DNA from 4 places in the Ornithinibacillus xuwenensis genome. Region 2 is predicted to be linked to each of the others. Evidence: predicted binding sites of a transcription regulator. Region 2 holds the regulator's gene; each other region holds the start of a gene.
The links. Region 2 encodes LexA, which represses DNA repair genes until DNA is damaged. Its sites were predicted from a motif close to CGAACATATGTTCG; they were not measured.

Region 1 (3,320 bases), on a different contig from region 2:
TATAAAATTCATGGCTAGTCATTGGAACAGTTCCTTTCCTCCTGTATGTGCCCAGACTTTACGACCTTGGTCTGTAAGTAGCGTTCGTTATATTCAGATACGTCTCCCCATAAAGGAATTCGACCAGTTAATGTTAACCCAGCATTTTTCATTGCTTCTAGCTTTAATGGGTTATTGGTAATTAACGTGACTGGCTTTGAGCGTAGACGCTTCAGTACAAGAATTGCATCATCGTAGTTTCTGGAGTCATTGACAAATCCTAGTCCTTCATTCGCTTCTACGGTATCAAATCCATTTTCTTGAAGAACATATGCCATTGCTTTTGAAAAGAGCCCGATTCCTCGGCCTTCATGGTTTGCTAAATAAAATAATGCGCCAGCACCATGTTCCTTGATTTTTCTCATCGATTCTTTTAACTGGAATCCGCAGTCACATCGCTTACTTCCAAATATATCACCAGTATGACAGATGGAGTGCATGCGAATTAAAGCATCTTCACTGTTTTCAAAATCTCCGTATACCAATACACTAGATTGCTGATAATCAGCTAAGTTCTTGGAGGAAAGGTTGTCAATGATTTTTTGGTAATCATCAGTAACCTCCTCACAGTTTAACCATGAATACCATTTGAATTCTACGGTTTCTCCATATAAATTAACGGGTAATCGCACTGGTCCTACTAAATATATTGCACCTTCTGATGTGTTAATTGATTGTATTTTATCCTTTAGTACGGTTAGTACTTTTGATTCTAATTTCATTTGTCCCATTGTACAAACTCCTTTCACTGCCATAAGTATAAATAAAAAACATTTTCGCTTCAATTTATCTTTCTCGGGGGGGTTCCTTTTTATAAAAACGTACTTGTTTTAGAGTATGATACATTGTTCGTAATTGCCTGGGACGATAAAAAGGAAATGGGATAACCGATATCAGGTTATCAGGAATGGAAAGCTGAATATTTATTACTCCCAGGAATACTCCTGATTTTCTTCCACGCTGCTATGGCATCCCCTTTAGTTTTTCCTGTGTTCATCGGGTCAGCAAAGAAATCCCGAATAAATTGGTTGTATTCAAATTGTGGAGCAATTTCTGTTCTGTAATCTGGCTCCTTCTTTCTCTTTTCTTCTTCATACCACGCTTGTATCGCATCGCGGTATGTTTTCCCAATATTGTTTTTAAAGAATTTTTGTATGTATGTCGAGAAATGAAAATTCGGAATGACGGATTTGAAAAACGCTCGTACCTCTTGACTACACCGGTGGTTCTCATCAATAACCGTATCGAGACTTAATTTTTCATTTGGTTTTCCCTTATATAGACGCTTTCTGGCAGGCTTTTCGATTTCACCTGTTAACAAGTATTTTTCGATTCTGTTGTTCAATTCTGCTTTGGAGCCTGAAACCCCTAGATGGTTAATCCGACAGAATTGTTGGAGCTCTTCTTTTAACCAATAATAGTTTCGAAAATCTTGAATGGTTATATCCTTATTGAGCTTCGGTCGCATGCTAAACACCTCACTTTTATAAGTTAGATTATAGAACAAACGTTCCGTTCTGGCAATTTTTAAAATTTTCTATTGCAAAATAAAGTTAATTTATGCTATTATATCGACATACGATATATCGATAGTTGATACAATGGTGGTGAGTAGTAATGGCAAAGCAACCGGAGGATTTTTTACCCTTATCTCAGGCGACTTACTACATTCTTTTGTCTTTAAGAGAGATTCGTCATGGTTATGCAATCATGCAGGATGTAGAAGTAGTAAGCCAAGGAGAGGTGACGATGGGACCTGGAACATTGTATGGTGCACTAGGAAAGCTGGAGAAGCAAAATATCATTTCCAAGGCTGCTGTAGAGGACAAAGATCGTCGAAAGTATTATCAATTAACAGAACTTGGCAAGAAAGTTTTAAAGCTCGAGTATATAAGGCTAAAATCATTAGTTGAAAATGCAAGTGAGATTATTAGCGTGATGGAGGAGGAGTAACATGACAAAGAAAAAGTTTAAGCTATTTCTAGCTTACGATGTCGAGAAGGAAGAAAAATGGTTAACGGAAATGTCTACTAAAGGACTACATCTTAAAAAATATCGATTATTCACCTATACCTTTGAGGAGAATAAAGAGGAATCTTATATCTATCAGGTGGATTTTAGACCGGATGCGAAAGAAGATTATTTTCGGTTATATGAGGATGCTGGGTGGGAGCATGTAACAGGTGCTGTGAATCTTTTCCATTATTTTCGTGTCCCAACTAGCCAACAGGATATACAAAAGATTTATTCCGATAAAGAATCCATATTAGAATCATACAAGCGAATGATGAGCTATTACTTAATGATCTTTTTCTTATGCATGGCAGGGCAATTAGCATTAGTATTAAGCTGGAAGGGATATTTTGTACAATATCTTGCTGCTGGTTTAGTGTTAATCGTCATTGTGCTCTATATCAATTTGTTTATTTCCCTCAAGCTCAAAATAAATTATTACCGGAGAAATTGAATAAACCGTTGTGAAGACCTCGTCCTAGAGGTCTTTTTCATTATTTTGCTATTTTTTTATAACAGTACCTTGCAATAAACAGTAGTGTGTGTTAAATTGTTCTTAGCAACGTATAATCCATAAACAGGTACTATACATTATACAGTAGTGAAACTAATAAAAAGAGGTGTTAAGAATTTGAACGTACAATTTAAAAAAGGTGTGCTTGAGTTATGCGTCATGGTTTTATTAGAAAAGCAGGATCGTTATGGCTATGAGCTTGTTCAAAAGATTTCTGATCGTATTGCGATTTCTGAGGGGACTGTTTATCCGTTATTAAGAAGGTTAACAAAAGAGGGATACTTTACCACCTATTTAAAGGAATCGACAGAAGGTCCATCGCGAAAATACTATCAGCTAACAGAGGAAGGAAGATCCTACCTCCAGGAGTTATTAACAGATTGGAAGGAATTCACAAATGGTGTGAATCAATTAATCGAGGAAGGTGTTGGGAATGAATAAGGAACAGTTTTTTGCCAAATTAAATGATTTGTTGAAGCGGCTACCCGCAGCCGAAAAGAATGATATTTTGCAAGACTTTCAGGAGCATTTTGAAATAGGAAAAAGTGAAGGGAAGACAGAAGAAGAAATCGTTGCTTCGCTTGGTTCACCTCAGCAAATTTCAAAGGAATTAGTTGCAACATATCACTTAGAGCAGGCCGAGACTTCTGCTTCGACTGGTAATATTCTACGGGCGGTATGGGCAGTAATTGGTCTAGGATTTTTTAATCTTGTTATCGTATTAGGCCCTTTTATCGGTCTAGTAGGTGTTATG
Region 2 (3,320 bases):
TAAAATATATTATTAATGGTGTACACAAATTGGGATGAACGGAAGAATCAATTACACTACTGAGGATATTGATTAGCTGTTTTTTACGAGATGTTTATAATATCGTTGGATCAGTTTTAAATAGTAAAAAGCTACTATTAAAACGGATAAATAAACAAGAAAGGAATACATTAGGTTCCATCTAATGTAAACAAATACGTTGAATATCGAAGCAACCCATTCCAGGAATACAAGTGTGAAAGCCCAAAGTACGATATATAAAGTTGTATAAAAGCCTTTTAACTTCCATTTAACTAAGAAATACACAAAAAAATAACCGAATAGTGGGTATGCTACGCCTAAACATAGCCAGTCAAATAAATCTTGTTTGAAGGTGTCTAAAGCAAGGTATCGTTGAAGCTTAATGCCTATAATGTAATCAGTCCATTTGCCAATTGAAGCGAAATAAAGAATTACGGCAACTGTAATCGCGGAGGGTAATACTTTACGACAGAAAATAATTCCCAAAATAAGAGGGAAGAGGGCTATTATTACGAACCACTCATTCTCGTCAAAATGGATTGGTAATAAAAACATATAATTGTTATACCCCTTTCAAAAGTTTTGAATAAAAACGTTGAAAGATTAATACAGCAAGAAGAACTAGAAACCAAAATATCAATAAACCAGGAATTGATAGTTGATGGTGTTCTATCATTCCGCCCCATTCTGCTGCAAATTCAACTACAACTAAAACAAAAGACGCTAATATTATAGTGACGCTTTTCCAAAGGAAAGTATGAAGTGATAACGTCATCCCAATCATCCAAGTCATGATTGCTGGTATTAGTGCAGCGCACCATATTATAAATGATAAAAATGAACCCATATTATCTGAAGTTTTTATTTGGCCAAGATTTAAGCCTCCCATACTAAATGCCTCATTTAAAAGATTAGAGATAAATACAATTAGTGTAATAACTTCTATCTTATGAAGACTCTTTGTACGAAAAGCAAGGATGATAAAGAGTATGGTTAGTGATAGGGTAACTGAGAGTAGCATGAATAAACTCCTTAGATGAATTAATACAATTATTATTCCACTGTGAGAGTGTATTATGTTGCTAAAGTCCATTAATAATTAGAATTTTCACGTTGAAAGTATAGAATTATATCTACAAAATCCGATATTTAGAAAAAAGTTAACCAACAAATTTTTAGTGATTTATTATATAGTTATACCAAAGGGGGCGTATGAAACGATGAAGATTATAAAGGGATTACTTATTACCGTCATTGTATTAGCTATTCTCGGCTATGGGGTTTATCATTTTGGAACAAAATTAGCATCCGATAAGTTAATGGAAGTTCTTTCTACTGAATTGGAAAACAGTGGTGAACTTGAGAAAATCAAACAGACAATTGAAAGTGATCCAGAGTTAATGGCCTTTTTAGAAGATGCCGAATCAGTTGACGAACAATCATTACCATTTACAACAAAAGAAGAAGCTACTAGAATGCTAGTGAAGAAAGTAGGAATAACAGGACTTCAAAATATACAATCGAAAGTTCAAGAAGGTCAAATTTCTAAAGAAGAACTCCTTCAAGAAATTGAAGGCAAATTATCCGAAGAGGAAATTACCGCATTGAAAGTGATTGCTTACAAGGAACTTTATCATAAGTAGCATTTAACAGTTTTGTTCCAAATTTGCTTAATAGATATACTTAACATGGTTAAGTGGTGCTTATTATATGACAAACTACTGACTTGATAAGCCTCGGTTAAAATATTTTGCTAACTCCAAAAGCTGATACTTATCATAGAAATAGAAAGAGCTAATTAACAATCAGGGAATTCCTGACCATAATCAGCTCTTTTGTTATGTATTTTTACATAAAAACAACGTCTTAACTAATAGACGTTGTCGTATGAATAATATTAGTGAATGTGTCGGTACAATCCAACTACTTTCCCTAGAATAGAAACGCTTGGATAAATTAATGGCTCCATTGTAGGATTTTCTGGTTGAAGTCTAATATGATCTTTTTCTTTAAAGAAACGTTTTACAGTTGCTTCATTATCCTCCGTCATGGCAACAACAATATCTCCGTTTTGTGCGGTGTTTTGTTGTTTGACAATGACCATATCACCATCTAAAATTCCTGCTTCAATCATACTTTCTCCATCGATAACGAGAACAAATAGGTTCTCATCGGGCCCAGCTGATGAGCTAGGGATTGGAACAAACTCCTCAATATTTTCGACAGCAGTAATTGGAACACCAGCAGTTACTTTACCAATGACTGGAGCATAACGCGCTTCGTCCCTTGGAATAGTAAGCTCTTCCTCAAAATCTAGTATTTCAATTGCCCTTGGTTTAGTAGGATCCCTGCGAATAAAGCCTTTACTTTCAAGTCTTGAGAGATGTCCATGCACAGTAGAGCTTGAAGCAAGACCAACAGCCTCTGCAATCTCTCTTACGGAAGGTGGATATCCTTTAATTTTCACTTGTTCTTTTATATAGTCAAGAATTGCTTGTTGTCTATTGGATAATTTAGTCATCTATTAAACCCCTCGCACATAAGATTTATTAATGATAGTTTACCACCCATTATCTAAAAATGCAAACATTCGTTCGAAAAAACGTTGACAAGACCATATGTTCTGTTATAATGAATTTAGCGAACAAAGGTTCTTATATTGAAAAGGAAGGAATGATGTAAAATGTTCGGAAGAGTAAACAAAACAGATTTGTTTTACATTGCTGCATTTGCGTTAACATTAGGATTCTTATACCTTTCATTAATTAGTGCATAAATAGGGGTTTTGAAAGTGAATGGCATCATATACTGCAGAGTGAGTACAGATAAAAAAGCACAAGAAACATCATTATCAAGACAGAAGGAAGAGTTATATCAACTAGCCAATCGTTATGGATTTAACATCGTTAAATGTATAGAAGAACAAGCTAGTGGTTATGAAATCGAACGTGAAGGTATATTTGAGATGCTCGAGACATTTGAAGCTGGAAAAGCGAATTGTCTATTTATTCAAGATGAGACGAGACTTGGTAGAGGCAACACGAAGATTGCACTATTTCATCAATTAGCAAAACGAAAGATACCTATTTATACGGTGTTACATAATGGAGAGTTAGAGCTATCAGAGTCAGATTCAATGGTATTGCAGATAGTCGGTATTGTAGAAGAATATCAACGGAAAATCCATAACGCTAAAATAAAGCGAGGTATGAAAAAGGCTATTGCGAATGGCTATAATCCATCAAACAATTTATCAAATCGGAACAAAGCGGCTGGTAGAGAAAAAATTGAAGTCCCAA
Region 3 (3,320 bases), 260 kb from region 2:
GAGCTAACCCGACAAGAGAAAATACATACGTATCGGGAGAAGTTTGCTAACCCATACATCGCAGCAAAACTAGGAATGGTTGATGATGTGATTGATCCAAGAGATACACGAATAAAGCTCATCCAGGGATTGGAGATGCTTTATCATAAAAAAGAGGAACGCCCAGCTAAAAAGCACGGGAATATTCCACTTTAATTCGTTCAGGAGGTTGTACAGCTATGACAGAGATTAATAAAGACAGAGTAGTAAATGAATTTATGGAGCTTGTTCAAGTCGATTCAGAGACAGGCTATGAAGCGGAAATCGCGCAAGTATTAAAACAAAAATTTATGGAGCTTGGATTAGAGGTTGTAGAGGACCAAGCAAAAGAAAAGACTGGTCACGGAGCAAATAACTTAATTTGTACATTGAAAGGGACAAAATCAAGTGCAGATACAATCTACTTTACCTCCCATATGGATACAGTTGTGCCCGGAAAAGGTATTAAGCCTTCGATTAAAGATGGCTATATTGTTTCTGATGGAACGACTATTCTTGGAGCAGACGATAAAGCTGGTCTTGCAGCGATATTCGAAGCGGTTCGTACCTTGAAGGAAAGTAATATAGAGCATGGTGATGTTCAATTTGTCATTACGGTTGGTGAGGAGTCTGGTTTAGTTGGCGCAAAAGCGTTAGATCCAGCCTTAATAAATGCAAAATTTGGGTATGCAATTGATAGTAATGGTGCAGTAGGTGACATTATCGTTGCAGCACCAACTCAAGCGAAAATATATACCATTATCAAAGGAAAGACTGCACATGCAGGTGTTGCTCCTGAAAAAGGCGTTTCCGCAATTACGCTTGCAGCTAAAGCCATTGCTAAAATGCCTTTAGGGCGAATTGATGAAGAAACGACAGCGAATATTGGGCGTTTTGAAGGTGGAAAACAAACGAATATTGTTGTTGACCATGTTGAAATTTTAGCGGAAGCACGTTCTTTAGTTCCTGAAAAAATGGAAGCACAAGTAGCGAAAATGAAGGAAGCATTTGAAACTACTGCTAAAGAACTTGGTGGCGAAGCGATTGTAAAAGTTCAAGTAATGTATCCTGGATATAAGCAAGAGGCTGGAGATGAAGTAGTAGAAGTAGCGAGGAGAGCAGCACAAGCAATTGGTAGGGAAAGCAAGCTACTGCAAAGTGGTGGTGGAAGCGATGCTAATGTTATCGCTGGATTTGGAATTCCTACTGTAAACCTTGCTGTTGGCTATGAGGAAATTCACACAACAAACGAACGAATTCCTGTAGAAGAATTAGTGAAGATCTCTGAGTTTGTTACAGAAATTATTAAAGAAGTAGCGAAATAAATATAAGATATGTTAGGAAAATGGCTAATAATGATATTAGCCATTTTTATTTGTATATTTATTTCAGAACATTTGATAATATAAAACCAATAGGAATAATGAACAGGCAATCAGGCTATATGAAAGGGTAGGATTTAAACGGATTCACGAATTGACAAGTTTTACGAAAGAGAGAAGTATTGAAAATGAGCACTAAAGCTCATGATGGAAATTTTAAATTCAGGAGGTTTTTTTGATGGAGAAATTCGGATTATACGGTAAGTTTTCAGTTAAAGAAGGCGAACAAAATACGCTAGTTAACATTTTGTTAGAAGCTGCGGAATCGATGCAGAATCTGAAAGATTGTGAAATATACATTGTAAGTACTTCAGAGTCTGAGCCGAGTGCTGTGTATGTATTTGAGGTATGGAGTGATCAACAAGCACATGAAGCGTCTTTACAATTGGAAGTTACCCAAAAGCTAATAGCACAAGCCAAGCCAATTATTACTGGTATGGAAAGAATCAATACCTTAATACCACTGGGAGGAAAGGGTACCGTTTAAATTGAAATTATTGAGCATATTGGTATAAAACCTAGATTTGAAGGGTGTAAAGCGCGTTTTTAATTGTGGTATAATACATAGAGAAACAATTGTTCGCAAAGGATGTCTAACATGGCAGAGATAAATGCTAAAAAAGCGCGTATAATATTCCACTTAGATATGAATAGCTTCTATGCCTCTGTAGAAATTGCCTATAACCCAGAACTAAAAGGAAAACCTCTAGCGGTAGCTGGTAATCCTGAAGAGCGTAAAGGAATAATCATTACGAGTAACTATGAAGCACGGGCTAAAGGTGTAAAGACCACCATGCCTATTTGGCAAGCACGAAAACTGTGTCCAGACTTACTCGTTATGCGTCCTAATTTCGAACGATACCGATTTGCTTCCCGAGAAATATTTAAAATCCTATATTCCATAACACCATTTGTTGAGCCAGTCTCTATTGATGAGGGTTATATGGATGTATCGGATGTAAGTAATGACCAGCATCCAGTTCGCTTGGCGGAGAAGATACAACAACAAATTAAAAAAGAGTTGGATTTGCCTTGTAGTATCGGAATTGCACCTAATAAGTTTCTAGCCAAAATGGCGTCCGATATGCAAAAACCTATGGGCATTACGATATTAAGGAAGAGAGACATTCCTGAAAAGCTATGGCCATTACCTGTTAGAGAAATGTATGGTATTGGAAGTAAAACGGCTGAAAAGCTACAAGGACTTTCGATAAATACGATTGGAGAGCTCGCATTAGCTGATGAATATCAACTAAAGCAACTATTAGGTATTAATGGTGAACGACTTAAGAACCGGGCAAATGGTATTGATCTTAGAGTGGTTGATCCAGATGCAGTAAATGAATTTAAGAGTATTGGTAGTTCCGAGACATTACCGTTAGATACAACAGATGAAGCAGAGATTAGAAGCTTATTATCTTCTCTAGCTGAAAATGTTGAGATTCGAATGAAACGAAAGCAAGTAGCTGGGGGCTCCGTTCAGCTAACCATTCGTTATCATAATCGCAAAACCATTACTAGAAGTAAGAAGCTTTCCAACTATATTGAGAAAAAAGTAGATATTTTAAAGGTAGCCTTCGAGTTATTTGAAGTCCATTGGAATAAAGAACCCGTTCGATTACTTGGTATCACGGTACAAGATATCGAGGAGAAACAAAATATCGTTCAGCAGTTAGATTTGTTTACCTATAAAAAAGATGCGGAAAAGGAGAAGCTATATCTAGCTATAGATGAATTAACAGAGAAGTATGGAAAAAATCCTTTTGTCGAGATGAAGGTAGAGGATCAGGGACAGCCAAGAACGAGCTTTCAAAAGGATTTTCTAGATGACTATAAAAAATAGGCTCAAGTTATGGATTGCGATAACTTGAGCCTATTATTATTTCAGGATCTTTTTAATGATAGAAAATACTAGCTTTC
Region 4 (3,320 bases), 100 kb from region 2:
GTCCTTCAAAGCTTCCTGAAATAGGAAAAGCCTTTGGTAGTTCCTTGAAGGAATTCCGAAATGCTGCAAAAGATATAGTTTCGGAGGAAGATGCAAACAAGCATGTAAATAATCCTTCTAATACGACAATTAAAAATGATTAAAAAAAGGTGTAAGGTTTATTAACCTTGCATCTTCTTTTCTGTTTGTACCAAACATTAAAGACAGTAGATGTAATGTTCTATTAAGTTTAATGTATTAGAAAATATAGTGAGACATGCTTATTTATTACAGTGGCATTTGTTACTAGGAGTGTTTTGTATGGCGAGGAATTATGATGAAAAGGAAATGAATTTTACGGGACATTTATCGGAGCTACGAAACCGGTTAGTTGTCACGGCAATATTCTTCATTCTTTTCTTTATTGTAAGCTTTATTTTTGTGGAGGATATTTATAATTTTTTTGAGTCTGATATTGACTTTAAGCTCACCTTGTTAAGTCCAGGTGAAATTATGTGGATTTGGTTTACGATCGCTGGAGTTGTGGCACTCGCAGGTACGCTTCCAATACTAGCCTTCCAAATATGGATGTTTATTAAGCCTGGGCTAACTGCAAAGGAGCAAAAAGCGTCGTTAGCATTTATCCCAGCAATCTTTTTATTGTTTATCGGTGGACTTGCTTGTGGTTATTTGATGTTTATTAAGTTAATTCTTCCATTCTTGTTGTCATTAAACGATGGTATCTTTAATGAAATGTTTACCGTTGAAAAATATTTTAAATTTTTACTTCGAGTAACCTTACCATTTGCCATTATTTTTGAGATACCGGTTATTACCATGTTTTTAACAAAACTAGGAATTTTAACTCCTAATATCATGCGTAAAACGAGAAAATATGCGTATTTAGTCTTAATTATTATTGCAACCATGGTCACACCACCCGACTTTTTCTTACCAATTTTTGTGGCGATTCCATTTATTCTTCTATATGAGATAAGTATCTATCTTGCTGCTATTGTATATCGCAAGAAACAGGAGAAGCACAAGGAATTTATGGAAGCCTAATTCGTTTATATAAAGGGGGGGTATGATGCGTTCGTTTTATCATTTCATGATGACTTACCGTGGTAAAAAGAAACCAGATGATTCAAGTAGACTTGCAGATTGGATGTTTGATGATCATAATTTTCCAAAGCATTCCAAAAGCTATCACGAAATTAGTGATTATCTTGAATGGAATAGTCCGTTTACAAATGCGCTTTCTGTGTTTGACTCCCTTTGGGATACGTACTTGATGAAGGAAAAAGATTAAATGCTCTGGAATTAGCTCCAGAGCATTTTTATATGACCGTATAAATATCCGTAAACCGAATTGAAATAGTATCCGCACTTACACTTAGATTGTTTAGTAAGATTGTATGATTTAATGGGTCTAGCTTTTTGATGATCCCGCTTGTATTATGCATTTGTCCATCTTGATAATAGTTGATTGTTATCGTTTGTTTTTCTTGATATGCCTCGATAATAAATTGATTTAGTATCTCCAGCTCTTGCTCATCCAAAGCCGGCCTTCTTACTTTTTTATCTTCTTTCCATATATTCTTTAAGAGCTCAACATGCTCAGGAAGCATTAACGATGTCCATTTAATCGTTCCTCTATCATTCACCATTAAAAAATCACCTCTATATCATTATATACAAACATTTGTTCGTTATTCAACTTTTCGTTATATGGAGAAGGTCGGAAACGTGTTAAAATGAAAGAAACAATAAAATTTAAATAGGTATTTCCTATTACTTATATAAACTTGCAAGGGGGAAATCAGATGAAAGTAATGCATACAGCTGATTGGCATCTCGGAAAGATTGTTAACAGTGTTCATATGACAGACGAACAGGATTTTATATTAAATCAGTTACTAGAGATTATTAGAGCTGAAAAGCCAGATGTACTTATCATTGCCGGTGACTTATACGATCGTGCAATACCACCAAAAGAAGCAGTTGATTTATTAAATCGTATATTTACGACGCTTGTAAAAGATATTCGAATACCGGTATTAGCAATTTCCGGAAATCACGACAGTCCTGAGCGACTTGAATTTGGTACAGAGATGTTTCGTGCACAGCACTTATATATTGAGACAAGCCTAAGTAGAAGCCTAAAACCAGTGGTTCTTACGGATGAACACGGACCAGTATACTTTCACCTGGTACCATATATTGAACCGGCAGAAGCAAGAGCATTCTTTCAGGATGACTCCATCCACTCTCACCAAACAGCAATGGAAGCCGTTATCAATTATATAAAAGAGCATCATAACATGAAGGAGCGTCACATATTTGTTGGACATGCCTTTGTGGCAGGGGGAATGGAATCTGAATCAGAGGAACGACTATCAATGATAGGTGGAACACCATATGTGGATGCAGCTTTATTTCAGGATTTTTCCTATACGGCATTGGGGCATTTGCATCAACCGCAGCGAATTAAACGAGATGTCATTCGGTATAGTGGTTCGATTTTAAAATATTCCTTTTCAGAAGCAAACCATAAAAAATCCGTAACTATCGTTCACCTTGATAAAGAAGGAAATTGTGAACTTGAATTTATCCCATTAGCACCAAAACATGATATGCGTGTGGTAGAAGGTTATTTTCAAGAACTGATTGAACAACCATTGGAAGATAATGAGGATTATTTGCACATTCGATTACTCGATAAGGGGCAAATTATCGATCCGATGTACAAGCTGCGAAAAATCTATCCCAATATTCTTCGCCTTGAACGTGTAGGGCAATCATCAGCTAAGAGTTTACTAGATTTGCAGCAAATTAGAAAAAAGCAATCACAGTCTCATTCAGAGCTATTTGCATCCTTTTATAAAGAGATAACGGATGAAGCTATTGATGAACAAAGAATGGCCTATATTGAAAAAACAATTTCAAGTGTAATCGCGAAAGAAAGAGGGGAATAATTTGCGAGCATTAAGCCTAAGTTTAACAGCCTTTGGTCCATATCTAGAGAAACAGGTCATTAATTTCGAGGAATTAGGCGATGAAACAATATTCTTAATCACTGGACCAACGGGAGCAGGAAAAACAACAATTTTTGATGGAATCTGTTATGCATTATATGGTAAAGCAAGTGGATCAGATCGGGATCAGGATTCACTTAGAAGCCATTTTGCAGCAAATGATGAACCGACAGAAGTCCAATTTCGTTTTGCATTAAATCAAAAGGAATATGAAATTATTCGTCACCCTAAACAACAAAAGAAAAAGGAACGTGGTGAAGGATTTACAGATGAGCCAGCAAAAGCCATTCTTTATGAGATTAT

Region 1: ABC228_RS17240 (DUF6434 domain-containing protein) is a predicted target of LexA. The motif match lies at 1,540-1,553, and genes of this name have one in related genera.
Region 3: ABC228_RS02550 (DNA polymerase IV) is a predicted target of LexA. The motif match lies at 1,970-1,983, and genes of this name have one in related genera.
Region 4: ABC228_RS03455 (YolD-like family protein) is a predicted target of LexA. The motif match lies at 1,678-1,691, and genes of this name have one in related genera.

Annotation. Positions count from the first base shown of each region.
Region 1 covers NZ_JBDIML010000008.1:55,072-58,391, forward strand. The annotation lists gene ribD (bifunctional diaminohydroxyphosphoribosylaminopyrimidine deaminase/5-amino-6-(5-phosphoribosylamino)uracil reductase RibD) at 1-22, opposite strand, end outside; gene ABC228_RS17235 (GTP cyclohydrolase II) at 15-770, opposite strand; gene ABC228_RS17240 (DUF6434 domain-containing protein) at 941-1,507, opposite strand; gene ABC228_RS17245 (PadR family transcriptional regulator) at 1,657-1,992, shown strand; gene ABC228_RS17250 (DUF2812 domain-containing protein) at 1,994-2,506, shown strand; gene ABC228_RS17255 (PadR family transcriptional regulator) at 2,684-3,007, shown strand; gene ABC228_RS17260 (DUF1700 domain-containing protein) at 3,000-3,320, shown strand, end outside.
Region 2 covers NZ_JBDIML010000001.1:680,935-684,254, reverse strand. The annotation lists gene ABC228_RS04095 (hypothetical protein) at 584-1,042, opposite strand; gene ABC228_RS04090 (hypothetical protein) at 1,242-1,664, shown strand; gene lexA (transcriptional repressor LexA) at 1,919-2,542, opposite strand; gene ABC228_RS04080 (YneB family resolvase-like protein) at 2,813-3,320, shown strand, end outside.
Region 3 covers NZ_JBDIML010000001.1:424,727-428,046, forward strand. The annotation lists gene ABC228_RS02535 (acyl-CoA carboxylase subunit beta) at 1-195, shown strand, start outside; gene ABC228_RS02540 (M20/M25/M40 family metallo-hydrolase) at 219-1,343, shown strand; gene ABC228_RS02545 (putative quinol monooxygenase) at 1,579-1,887, shown strand; gene ABC228_RS02550 (DNA polymerase IV) at 1,999-3,243, shown strand; gene ABC228_RS02555 (aldehyde dehydrogenase) at 3,280-3,320, opposite strand, start outside.
Region 4 covers NZ_JBDIML010000001.1:577,546-580,865, forward strand. The annotation lists gene ABC228_RS03440 (twin-arginine translocase TatA/TatE family subunit) at 1-143, shown strand, start outside; gene tatC (twin-arginine translocase subunit TatC) at 301-1,044, shown strand; gene ABC228_RS03450 (YozE family protein) at 1,070-1,291, shown strand; gene ABC228_RS03455 (YolD-like family protein) at 1,320-1,649, opposite strand; gene ABC228_RS03460 (exonuclease SbcCD subunit D) at 1,806-2,957, shown strand; gene ABC228_RS03465 (AAA family ATPase) at 2,959-3,320, shown strand, end outside.